DNA from 2 places in the Pseudomonas mercuritolerans genome. Region 1 is predicted to be linked to the other one. Evidence: predicted binding sites of a transcription regulator. Region 1 holds the regulator's gene; the other holds the start of a gene.

What was found. Region 1 encodes sigma-54, which starts transcription at its own class of promoters, with help from an activator protein. Its sites were predicted from a motif close to ANTGGCATNNANNTTGCTNT; they were not measured.
Region 2: the regulator sigma-54 is predicted to act here: its motif matches at 3,153-3,172, upstream of flgB (flagellar basal body rod protein FlgB).

The regions. Positions count from the first base shown of each region.
Region 1 is NZ_JAMSHA010000010.1:78,496-84,328, forward strand. It holds gene ND528_RS24770 (KpsF/GutQ family sugar-phosphate isomerase) at 1-154, shown strand, start outside; gene ND528_RS24775 (KdsC family phosphatase) at 154-678, shown strand; gene lptC (LPS export ABC transporter periplasmic protein LptC) at 687-1,259, shown strand; gene lptA (lipopolysaccharide transport periplasmic protein LptA) at 1,246-1,791, shown strand; gene lptB (LPS export ABC transporter ATP-binding protein) at 1,791-2,516, shown strand; gene ND528_RS24795 (RNA polymerase factor sigma-54) at 2,683-4,173, shown strand; gene hpf (ribosome hibernation-promoting factor, HPF/YfiA family) at 4,247-4,555, shown strand; gene ptsN (PTS IIA-like nitrogen regulatory protein PtsN) at 4,568-5,032, shown strand; gene rapZ (RNase adapter RapZ) at 5,035-5,833, shown strand, end outside.
Region 2 is NZ_JAMSHA010000004.1:225,059-230,891, forward strand. It holds gene flgM (flagellar biosynthesis anti-sigma factor FlgM) at 1-32, opposite strand, end outside; gene flgA (flagellar basal body P-ring formation chaperone FlgA) at 195-956, opposite strand; gene ND528_RS13120 (chemotaxis protein CheV) at 1,039-1,971, shown strand; gene cheR (protein-glutamate O-methyltransferase CheR) at 2,018-2,845, shown strand; gene flgB (flagellar basal body rod protein FlgB) at 3,213-3,623, shown strand; gene flgC (flagellar basal body rod protein FlgC) at 3,627-4,070, shown strand; gene flgD (flagellar hook assembly protein FlgD) at 4,086-4,814, shown strand; gene flgE (flagellar hook protein FlgE) at 4,846-5,833, shown strand, end outside.

The DNA of each region.
Region 1 (5,833 bases):
CCACGGCAAGACCGCCCGGCCCGACATGCTCGCCGCCGAAGCCCTGAAAATCATGGAAGACCATCGAATCAACGCCCTGGTAGTCGTCGACGAGGAGGATCGCCCGATCGGCGCCTTCAACCTCTCCGATCTGCTGCGCGCAGGAGTCATGTAATGAGCAACGATCTGCTGCAACGCGGCAAAGCAATCAAACTGGCAGTGTTCGACGTCGACGGTGTGCTCACCGACGGCCGCCTGTACTTCCTCGAAGACGGCAGCGAGTTCAAGACCTTCAACACCCTCGACGGCCAGGGCATCAAAATGCTGATGAATGCCGGCGTGCAAACGGCGATCATCAGTGGCCGCAAAACCCCGGTGGTCGAGCGCCGCGCGAAAAACCTCGGCATCCCGCACCTGTTTCAGGGGCGCGAAGACAAACTGGTGGTGCTCGACGGCCTGCTCGGACAACTGGGCCTGAGCTATGAAGAAGTCGCCTATCTCGGTGACGATCTGCCAGACTTGCCGGTAATCCGCCGTGTAGGGCTGGGCATGGCGGTGGCCAACGCTGCCGACTTTGTCCGCGAACACGCCCACGGGGTTACCCGCGCCCGCGGCGGCGAAGGTGCCGCCCGCGAATTCTGCGAATTGATCCTGCGCGCCCAGGGCCGCCTTGAAGCGGCCAACGCCGCGTACCTGTGAGCCTGACCATGTTTAGCAAAAAGTTTCGCAACTTCCTGCTGTTCGGCTGCATCGCGGCGATTTTCGCTGCGGTCGGCTATTGGAACATCAGCCCGGAACGCTTCCTCGACAAGCCACCGCTTTCGGCGGCCGAGAATCCGATCGACTGGTACGCGACCAACACGCATACCATTCAGTACCTGCCCGACGGTAAGGTGCAGTACGAGATGACTTCCGACAAGGCCGAGCACGTCAAGGCTACCGATATCACCCTGGTGACCAAGCCTGATTTGAACATGTACCGCGGCACCGACTTCCCATGGCACGTGACCAGTGAGCGCGGCGAAGTGAATTCGGGCGGTACCGAAGTGGAATTGATCGACTCGGTACGCGTACAGCGCACCGACGAGAAACAGCGCGGCACCCTGATCACCAGCACCCGCATGACCGTGTTCCCGCAGCAGGAATATGCGCAGACTGCGCAACCCGTTAGAATCGAGGGCGCTGGCGGTGTATCGACTGGCGTCGGAATGAAAGCGTACCTGAAGGAAAGCAGGATACACCTGCAATCGAACGTAAGAGGACAGTATGAGGCTCGTTAAAACCCTCCCTATTTTGCTCAGTCTGGGCGCAGCACTGGGAAGCGCGAGCGCCTGGTCCCTGCCGAACGATCAGCAGCAGCCTATCCGCATTCAGGCCGACGACGCGCAACTGGACGACAAGAATGGCATCGCCACCTATAAAGGTGACGTGATCATTACCCAGGGTTCGATGATCGTCAAAGGCAACACAGTGACCATGACTCGCGCGCCCAATGGCGACATCGACGTGGTGACCTCGGTGGGCAACCTGGCTTACTTCGAGCAGCTGCAGACCCAGGGCGACGCCAACCCAGTCAAGGGCTACGGCGTGACGATTCAATACCACGCCCAGCAGAACCGGGTGGTGCTGATCGACAAGGCCAAGGTTATCGACAAGGATAACAACGTCACCCAGGGCGAAAAAATCGTCTACGACACCGTGAAGAAACTGGCCAGCGCCGGTCGCGCCACGGGCAGCAAGGTCACCGAATCGCGTCCGCGCATCGACATGGTGATCCAGCCGAAGAAGAAAACCGAAGAGAAATCCCAGTAATGGCAACTCTGAAAGCTCAGCACCTGGCCAAGGCCTATAAAAGCCGCCAGGTCGTGCGTGACGTCAGCCTGTCGATCGACAGCGGGCAGATCGTCGGCCTGCTCGGTCCGAACGGCGCCGGCAAGACGACCTGTTTCTACATGATCGTCGGCCTGGTGCAGGCGGATCAGGGCCGCGTGCTGATCGATGATCTGGACGTCAGCCATCAGCCGATGCACGGCCGCGCCAAGGCCGGTATCGGCTATCTGCCGCAAGAAGCGTCGATCTTCCGCAAACTGTCGGTCGCCGACAACATCATGGCGATCCTCGAGACCCGCCCGGAACTCGACAAGGCCGGCCGTCGCAAGGAGCTGGAAAGCCTGCTGCAGGAATTCCACATCAGCCACATCCGCGACAACCTCGGCATGAGCCTGTCCGGTGGTGAACGCCGCCGAGTGGAAATTGCTCGCGCGTTGGCCACTGCGCCGAAGTTCATCCTGCTCGACGAACCGTTCGCCGGTGTCGACCCGATCTCGGTCGGCGACATCAAGCAGATCATCCATCACCTCAAGGCCAAGGGCATCGGTGTGCTGATCACCGACCACAACGTCCGTGAGACGCTGGACATCTGCGAAACCGCTTACATCGTCAACGACGGTCAACTGATCGCTGAAGGCGATGCCGAAACCATCCTGGCCAACGATCTGGTCAAGGAAGTGTATCTGGGTCACGAGTTCCGCCTGTAAGCGCGACAGCGCTGTATCGATTCAAGGCGCATTTATCCGCTTTAATTGTTACAGCGCTCTAGGCAAACACTTCAGTTTCAGGCATATAATTTGCTTAAGTTTGGCGCTTCGGCGCCCTGTAGTGGATGGCGCAAAGCGCCGGCGAATAAGGTGTTAAGCCCCTGCCATGAAACCATCGCTAGTCTTGAGAATGGGCCAGCAGCTGACGATGACACCGCAGCTGCAACAGGCCATCCGCCTGCTCCAATTGTCGACCCTGGACCTGCAACAGGAGATCCAGGAGGCTCTGGAATCCAATCCGATGCTCGAACGCCAGGAAGAAGGCGACGACTTCGACAACGCCGATCCTCTGGCCGACAACGCCGAACAGAAGCCCGCCGAAATCCAGGAACCCTCCTACCAGGAAACCGCCCCGACGGTGGACAACCTCGAGGATGGCGAATGGAACGAGCGCATCCCCAACGAACTGCCGGTGGATACCGCCTGGGAAGACGTCTACCAGACCAGCGCGAGCAGCCTGCCCAGCAGCGATGACGACGAGTGGGATTTCACCACCCGCACCTCGGCCGGCGAGAGCCTGCAAAGCCATCTGCTCTGGCAACTGAACCTGGCGCCGATGTCCGACACCGATCGCCTGATCGCCGTGACCCTGATCGACTGCATCAACAATCAGGGCTATCTGGACGAAACACTCGAAGAAATTCTTGAGGCGTTCGATCCTGAACTGGACATCGAGCTCGACGAGATCGAAGCCGTCCTGCATCGCATCCAGCAATTCGAGCCCGCCGGTATCGGCGCCCGCAACCTCAGCGAATGCCTGCTCCTGCAACTGCGCCAGCTGCCCGCGAAGACGCCGTGGCTGACCGAGGCCAAGCGGCTGGTCGCCGATTACATCGACCTGCTGGGCAGCCGCGATTACAGCCAGCTAATGCGCCGGATGAAGCTCAAGGAAGACGAGCTGCGCCAGGTCATCGAGCTGGTACAGAGCCTCAATCCGCGTCCGGGCTCGCAGATCGAATCAACCGAAGCCGAATACGTCATTCCCGATGTGATCGTGCGCAAGGACAACGAGCGCTGGCTGGTCGAGCTGAACCAGGAATCGGTGCCACGCCTGCGCGTCAATGCCCAGTACGCCGGGTTTGTTAAGCGTGCCGACACCAGCGCCGACAACACCTTCATGCGCAACCAGTTGCAGGAAGCCCGCTGGTTCATCAAGAGCCTGCAGAGCCGCAACGAAACCCTGATGAAAGTGGCCACGCAGATCGTCGAACATCAGCGCGGCTTCCTCGAATACGGCGACGAAGCGATGAAGCCGTTGGTATTGCATGACATCGCCGAAGCGGTCGGCATGCACGAATCGACGATTTCCCGGGTGACCACACAGAAATTCATGCATACCCCGCGCGGTATTTATGAGCTGAAATACTTTTTCTCCAGCCACGTCAGCACCTCCGAAGGCGGCGAATGCTCGTCCACGGCGATCCGCGCGATCATCAAAAAACTGGTCGCAGCGGAAAATCAGAAAAAGCCGTTGAGTGACAGCAAGATCGCTGGTTTACTGGAGGCACAAGGCATTCAGGTGGCTCGCCGCACCGTCGCCAAGTACCGCGAATCCCTCGGAATCGCGCCTTCGAGCGAACGCAAGCGGTTGATGTAAGCCACGTTACAGCGTTCCAGTGGCAGGCTTTTCGGCCTGCCGCTTTATGCACTGGCAACGAAGGAGAAGCTGTATGCAAGTCAACATCAGTGGACACCAACTGGAAGTGACCCAACCTCTGCGTTCCTACATCGAGGAAAAACTCCAACGACTGGAGCGACATTTCGACAAGATCACCAACGTGCAAGTCACGATGTGCGTCGAAAAGCTGAAGCAGAAGATCGAAGCCACCTTGCATATCCCCGGCAGCGAAGTGGTCGCCAACGCAGAAGATACCGACATGTATGCTGCGATCGACTCACTCACCGACAAGCTGGATCGCCAACTCAAAAAGCATAAGGAAAAGACCCAGAGCCTCCTCCAGGGCGCGACCGGTCGTTAACCCCCCTATCCCATGATCCGACTTGAAACCATCCTGACCCCCGGCCGTTCCCAAGTGAACGCGCCGGGCGGCAGCAAGAAAAAAGCCCTCGAACATATTGCCAACCTGATCCACCGCGAAGTGCCGGATCTGGCGATGCAGGATGTCTTTGAGGCGTTGATCGCCCGTGAAAAACTCGGTTCTACCGGTTTTGGCAACGGCATCGCCATTCCTCACTGCCGCCTCAAGGGCTGCACGGCGCCTGTCAGTGCCCTGCTGCATCTTGAAGCGCCAATCGATTTCGACGCCATCGACGGCGCTCCGGTCGACCTGCTGTTCGTGCTGCTGGTCCCGGAAGCCGCGACCGATGCGCATCTGGAGTTGCTGCGCCAGATCGCCAGCATGCTCGACCGCAAGGAAGTTCGTGAAAAACTGCGCAGCGCCGCGAGCAACGAAGCCTTGTACCAGGTTGTACTGGACGAGCAGAACGGGCACTAATCATGCGTTTGATCATTGTCAGTGGCCGTTCGGGCTCGGGTAAAAGTACCGCCCTGAATGTCCTTGAGGACAACGGCTACTACTGCATCGACAATCTGCCGGCCGGTTTGCTGCCGGAACTGGCCGAGCGGGCGCTGATTCACACGGAACTGGCGCAGCCGCTGGTCGCCGTGTCGATCGATGCGCGCAACCTGCCCAGCCATCTGTCACGCTTCCCTGAACTGCTTGAAGACGTGCGTGCCAAGCATATCAAGTGCGATGTGCTGTACCTGGACGCCGACGAGGAAACCCTGCTCAAGCGTTTTTCCGAGACCCGTCGTCGTCACCCGCTGAGCAACGCCAATCGCTCACTGGCCGAGGCAATTCACGATGAAACCGCCCTGCTCGGCCCGATCGCCGATCTGGCTGACCTGAAAATCAACACCACCAACCTCAATCTGTATCAACTGCGCGATACCCTGAAGTTGCGCCTGTTGAATCAGCCGGAGCCCGGCACGGCGTTTCTGGTTGAATCATTTGGCTTCAAGCGCGGCATGCCGGTCGATGCCGATCTGGTCTTCGATGTGCGCTGCCTGCCCAATCCGTACTGGAAACCGGAGCTTCGTGCGCAGTCGGGCCTTGATGCACCGGTGGCGGAGTACCTGGCGCAGCAGCCGGATGTCGAAGAAATGTATCAGGACATCTACGCCTACCTGAACAAGTGGCTGCCACGTTTCGCCGCCAGCAACCGCGCTTACGTGACCATTGCCATCGGCTGCACCGGCGGGCACCACCGCTCCGTCTACCTGACCGAACGTCTGG
Region 2 (5,833 bases), on a different contig from region 1:
GAACTGTTCAATCGGTTGAAATCGATAACCATGATAAAAAACCTCTGGGAATTTGGACGCTTGCCATGTTTTCGGCTATCCCCTGAAAAACTTTAGGCCCAATCAACCATAAGCTTGCATGCGCCGTTGCGAGACCTGCTGCGGCACAGTTTAGGGAAGCGACGGGATCGGCGCCAGTTTTCTCCACGAGGCTTTTACATGGCCACTTCGACCTGTCCCGGCGCAATCACCTGCGCCTTGATAACTCTTTGAGAGTTAAGGTTTTTTACTCGAATCTGTTCTTTCATGCCGCCATTGGAGAGCGCTTCCCCCGGCATGCGTACGGCAAGGGTGCCGCTGCGCGCAGTGATCACCACCTGGTCACCCTTGCGCACCACTTCGGCCTGTTCCAGATGCACCAGGGTGATGACCTGATCGGCGACCGTTGGTCGGGTAAGTTTCTGCCCGATCGCTTCGTCGACCGAGGTCAGGAAACCCTGATTGATCGTGCTGACGTCGCGCTCGCGCAAGGTCACGTCCTGCGGCTCGATAATGCCGGCGCGTTTCAGCGGACGAGTGGTTGTCACGATCTCGCGAAACAGGCGGACTTGAGCGGGTACGAACACCGTCCAGGGCGAACTGCCTTCGCAGCGAACCTTCACCGTGACGCGGCCCAGCGGGCGTGCCGGGCTCTCCAGCGTGGCTGTCAATTCCTTGTCGCACATGGGCATGCGCATGCGCGGGTCGAGCTGGTTCACTTCGATTTCGTAGCGGCCTTCGGTTTGACTGGAAGCCAAATAGTCTTCTACGGTGAATTCAAGAAAGCCCTGAGTCACGCCGATAAGCATATCAGGCAAGGTAACCGCATCTGCATGGGCAGGACTGCCAGCAAGCAAGCAGCAAACGGCGGACACCGCGCAAAGCCCTTTGCGAAGGGAGGATGTCAGGCGTCGGGAAAATGTCGTTTGAGCGTTCATACGAGTTAAAAAGCAAGCGCCGTGCCGTTTAGCAATGAATGTGCGTCGCAACAACACTTGGCGTTGGTGTAGGAGTCTGGGCATGGCTGGTGTAATGGATTCGGTGAACCAGCGCACGCAACTGGTAGGGCAGAATCGCCTCGAGCTGCTGTTGTTCCGTCTCGACGGGCCGCAGCTCTACGGGATCAACGTGTTCAAGGTACGGGAAGTGTTGCAATGCCCGTCGCTGACGTTGATGCCCAAATCCAGTCCTGTCGTGTGCGGGGTAGCGAATATACGGGGAGCGACCATTCCGATCCTGGATCTGGCAATGGCAACGGGCTCCGGTGCGTTGAAAGACAAGAACAGTCCGTTCGTGATCATCACGGAGTACAACACCAAGACCCAGGGTTTCCTGGTCCGCTCGGTGGAGCGCATCGTCAACATGAACTGGGAAGAGATCCATCCGCCGCCCAAGGGCACCGGTCGCGATCACTACCTGACGGCTGTGACGCGGGTCGACAATCAGTTGGTCGAAATCATCGACGTCGAGAAGGTGCTGGCCGAAGTGGCGCCGACGCCGGAAGCGATTTCGGTGGGCGTGGTCGATGTCGAGACGCAGACCAAGGCGTTGTCGCTGCGGGTGCTGACGGTCGATGACTCGTCGGTGGCGCGCAAGCAGGTTACCCGTTGTCTGCAGACCATCGGTGTCGAAGTGGTGGCGCTGAACGACGGCAAGCAGGCGCTGGATTACCTGCGCAAGCTGGTCGACGAGGGCAAGAAGCCGGAAGAAGAGTTCCTGATGATGATTTCCGACATCGAGATGCCGGAGATGGACGGGTACACCCTGACGGCGGAAATCCGCGGCGACGCACGCATGCAAAAGCTCCATATCATCCTGCATACTTCGTTGTCGGGGGTATTCAATCAGGCGATGGTCAAGAAAGTCGGTGCTGATGACTTCCTGGCCAAATTCCGTCCTGATGACCTCGCATCCCGGGTAGTCGACCGGATCAAAGCAGCAGATATCAGCTAGGGGCCTTCTGCCCCTGGCGGTCAACACGATTTAAGAGGCGGCATCATTGTCTACGGGTAATTTGGATTTCGAACAGTTCCGGGTCTTCCTGGAAAAAGCCTGTGGCATTCTGCTCGGTGAAAACAAGCAGTATCTGGTCTCGAGCCGTCTCAACAAACTGATGGAGCAGCAAGGCATCAAGTCCCTGGGTGAGCTGGTACAGCGCATCCAGACCCAGCCGCGCAGCGGTTTGCGCGAGCAGGTGGTCGATGCCATGACGACCAACGAAACCCTGTGGTTTCGCGACACCTATCCGTTTGAAGTCTTGAAGAACAAGGTACTGCCGGAAGCGATCAAGGCCAGCCCCAACCAGCGTCTGCGGATCTGGTCGGCGGCCTGCTCGTCGGGACAGGAACCGTACTCGCTGTCGATGTCGATCGACGAGTTCGAGCGCAGCAACCTGGGTCAGTTGAAGATGGGCGTGCAGATCGTTGCCACCGATCTGTCGGGCCTGATGCTCAACAACTGCAAGACCGGCGAGTACGACAGCCTGGCGATCGGTCGTGGCCTGTCGCCGGAACGCCTGCAACGCTACTTCGACCCGAAAGGGCCGGGGCGCTGGGTGGTCAAGGCGCCGATCAAGAGCCGGGTGGAATTCCGCTCCTTCAACCTGCTCGACAGCTACGCAGCGCTGGGCAAGTTCGACATCGTGTTCTGCCGCAACGTGCTGATCTACTTCTCTGCCGAAGTGAAGAAGGACATCCTGTTGCGCATTCACAGCACGTTGAAGCCGGGCGGGTATCTGTTCCTTGGCGCTTCGGAAGCGCTGAACGGATTGCCGGATCATTACCAGATGGTCCAGTGCAGCCCGGGGATTATCTACAAGGCGAAATAAGCGGTTTGCGGCAATACAGAAACGGGAGGCCTTCTAAGCCTCCCGTTTTTATGCCCGAATTATTTTCCACGAACACCACAAACCCTCTGTGGGAGCGAGCCTGCTCGCGAAAGCGGTCTGTCCGTAAGACAGTTGGCGCCTGACACGCCGCCTTCGCGAGCAGGCTCGCTCCCACAGGGATCTGCGCTGACCTGGCAACGACGGCAAGCGGCAGAAAAGCGGCATCCGGCGGTAACCGGTTGCCGCTTTTCTGGCATTGCCGCTTAGCCTGTTCGGCGCAAAGCCCCGGAATACGGGGGTTCCTCCATTTGGCACGGCGCTTGCTAAAGCTCAGATACGAAAAACCGGTCACCTGAAGGTTCCCGACATGAGCATCAGCTTCGACAAAGCGCTGGGCATCCACGAAAAGGCATTGGGCTTCCGCGCCCAGCGTGCCGAAGTGCTGGCCAACAACATCGCCAACGCCGACACCCCGAACTACAAGGCGCGGGATCTGGATTTCTCCAAAGTGCTCGAAGCACAGACCGAGAAGACCAAGACCGGCGGCCACTTTGCCCTGAACATGACCAACAGCCGGCACATCGAGGCTGAAGGGCTGGGCAACGGCGACGAGTCGCTGATGTATCGCACGCCGATGCAGCCTTCGATCGACCAGAACACCGTCGACGCTCAACTGGAACAGTCGAACTACGCGGAAAACGCCGTCGGCTTCCAGGCCAGCTTCACCTTGCTCAACAGCAAATTCAAAGGGCTGGTGTCAGCCCTGCGCGGAGAATAATCCATGTCCCTGTCCAGCGTTTTCAACATTGCCGGCAGCGGCATGAGCGCGCAGACCACACGCCTGAACACCGTGGCCTCGAACATCGCCAACGCCGAAACCGTTTCGTCGAGCATCGACCAGACCTACCGCGCGCGCCATCCGGTATTCGCCACCATGTTCCAGGGCGGCCAGGCTGGCGGCAGCAATTCGCTGTTCCAGAACCAGGACGCAGCCGGGCAGGGCGTGCAGGTGCTCGGCGTCGTCGAAGACCAGAGCAACCTCGAAGCGCGCTACGAGCCGAACCATCCGGCCGCCGACGCCAAGGGCTATGTCTACTACCCGAACGTCAACGTGGTGGAAGAAATGGCTGACATGATTTCCGCGAGCCGCTCGTTCCAGACCAACGCGGAAATGATGAACACCGCCAAAACCATGATGCAGAAGGTACTGACCCTCGGTCAGTAATAAGGGGCGACTGCCATGAGCGTTACGGATACCACCAGCAGCCTGAGCATGAACGACATCCTGGCCAACTCGTCGAAGAAGGCCAGCAGCACTACGTCGGGCGGCATCGCTTCGGCGACCAACAGTGCCACCGGCGGCCAGGCACTGGGCAAGGATGCTTTCCTGCAATTGCTGGTCACCCAGCTGAAAAACCAGAACCCGCTCGACCCGCAGGACAACAGCGCGTTCGTTGCGCAACTGGCGCAGTTCAGCAGCCTTGAAGGCATCACCACGCTGAACTCCACCGTCAGTGGCCTTGCCGGCAACTACAACTCGTCGCAGGCGCTGCAAGCGTCGTCGCTGGTCGGTCGCAACGTGATCGTGCAGACCAACACCGCCCAGCTCGATGACCCGAGCAAAGGCCTGACCGGTTCGGTCACCGTGCCTTCGTCGATTGCCGGCGGCACCGTGACCATCACCGACAAGGACGGCAAAGCCGTGCGCACCATCGACCTCGGCAGCCGCGCTGCCGGCGATGCCAGCTTCACTTGGGACGGCAAGGACACTGCCGGCACCGTGGTGCCAGTCGGCACTTACACGTTCAAGGCCAACGCACCGATCAACGGCACCGCGACCGATCTGGCGACCTACCTGCCAGCGACCGTCAACAGCGTGACGATCAGCCAGACCGGTGGCGAGCTGATGCTCAACCTGGCCGGCAAGGGCACCGTAGCCCTGTCCAAAGTACAAACCATTGGTATATAGAGCCGACTAACCCGGCACGAAGGAGTGGAACATGTCTTTTAACATCGGCCTTAGCGGTCTCTATGCCGCCAACAAACAACTCGACGTCACCGGCAACAACATCGCCAACGTCGCCACCGCCGGGTTCAAATCCTCGCGCGCAGAATTCGAAGACGTCTATTCGTCGACTCGTCTGGGCAGCGGCAGCAAAGTCATCGGCAACGGCGTGCGCCTGGCCAACGTGTCCCAGCAGTTCACCCAGGGTGACATCAACAACACCGGTAACGTGTTGGACATGGGTATCAACGGTTCCGGTTTCTTCACCATGAGCAACAACGGCTCGATCTCGTACACCCGTGCCGGTACGTTCAAGGTCGACAACGCCGGTTACATCACCAACACCGACTACACCTCGCGTCTGCAGGGTTACGGTGTGGATGCCAACGGCAAAATCATCAACGGCGTGTTGACCGATCTGAAGATCGACACCTCGAACCTGGCGCCGAAGTCGTCTTCTTCGGTGACTTCGAGCATCAACCTCAACTCGTCGGCGCCAGTGATCGTTGATACCGGCGCCAGCGCCGTCAAGTTTGATCCGTCGAAGCCTGAGACTTACACCAAGTCGTTCAGCACGCCGATCTATGACACCCAGGGCAACTCCCACGTCATGGACCAGTACATGGTCAAGACCGGCGAAAACACCTGGAAGGTTTACACCCTGGTCGATGGCCGTAACCCGGATGCTACCGGTAGCAACCCCGTGACCACTGCGCCGGTTGCTTCGACATTGTCGTTCGACAGCTCCGGCAAGCTGGTTCAGGTGAGCACGCCTAACCCGGCGGATCCAGCCAACCCGATCATCAGCAGCGATCTGAAGTTGACGGGCTGGGTACCGGGCACTGTGACCAATGGTGTGTTCACGCCTAACGGCGCGGCAGCGAACCCGAATGGCGTGACCATTTCGATGGCCAAGACCACTCAGTACAACGCTGATACCTCGCGTACGATTCCGACTCAGGATGGTTACGCCACTGGCCAGA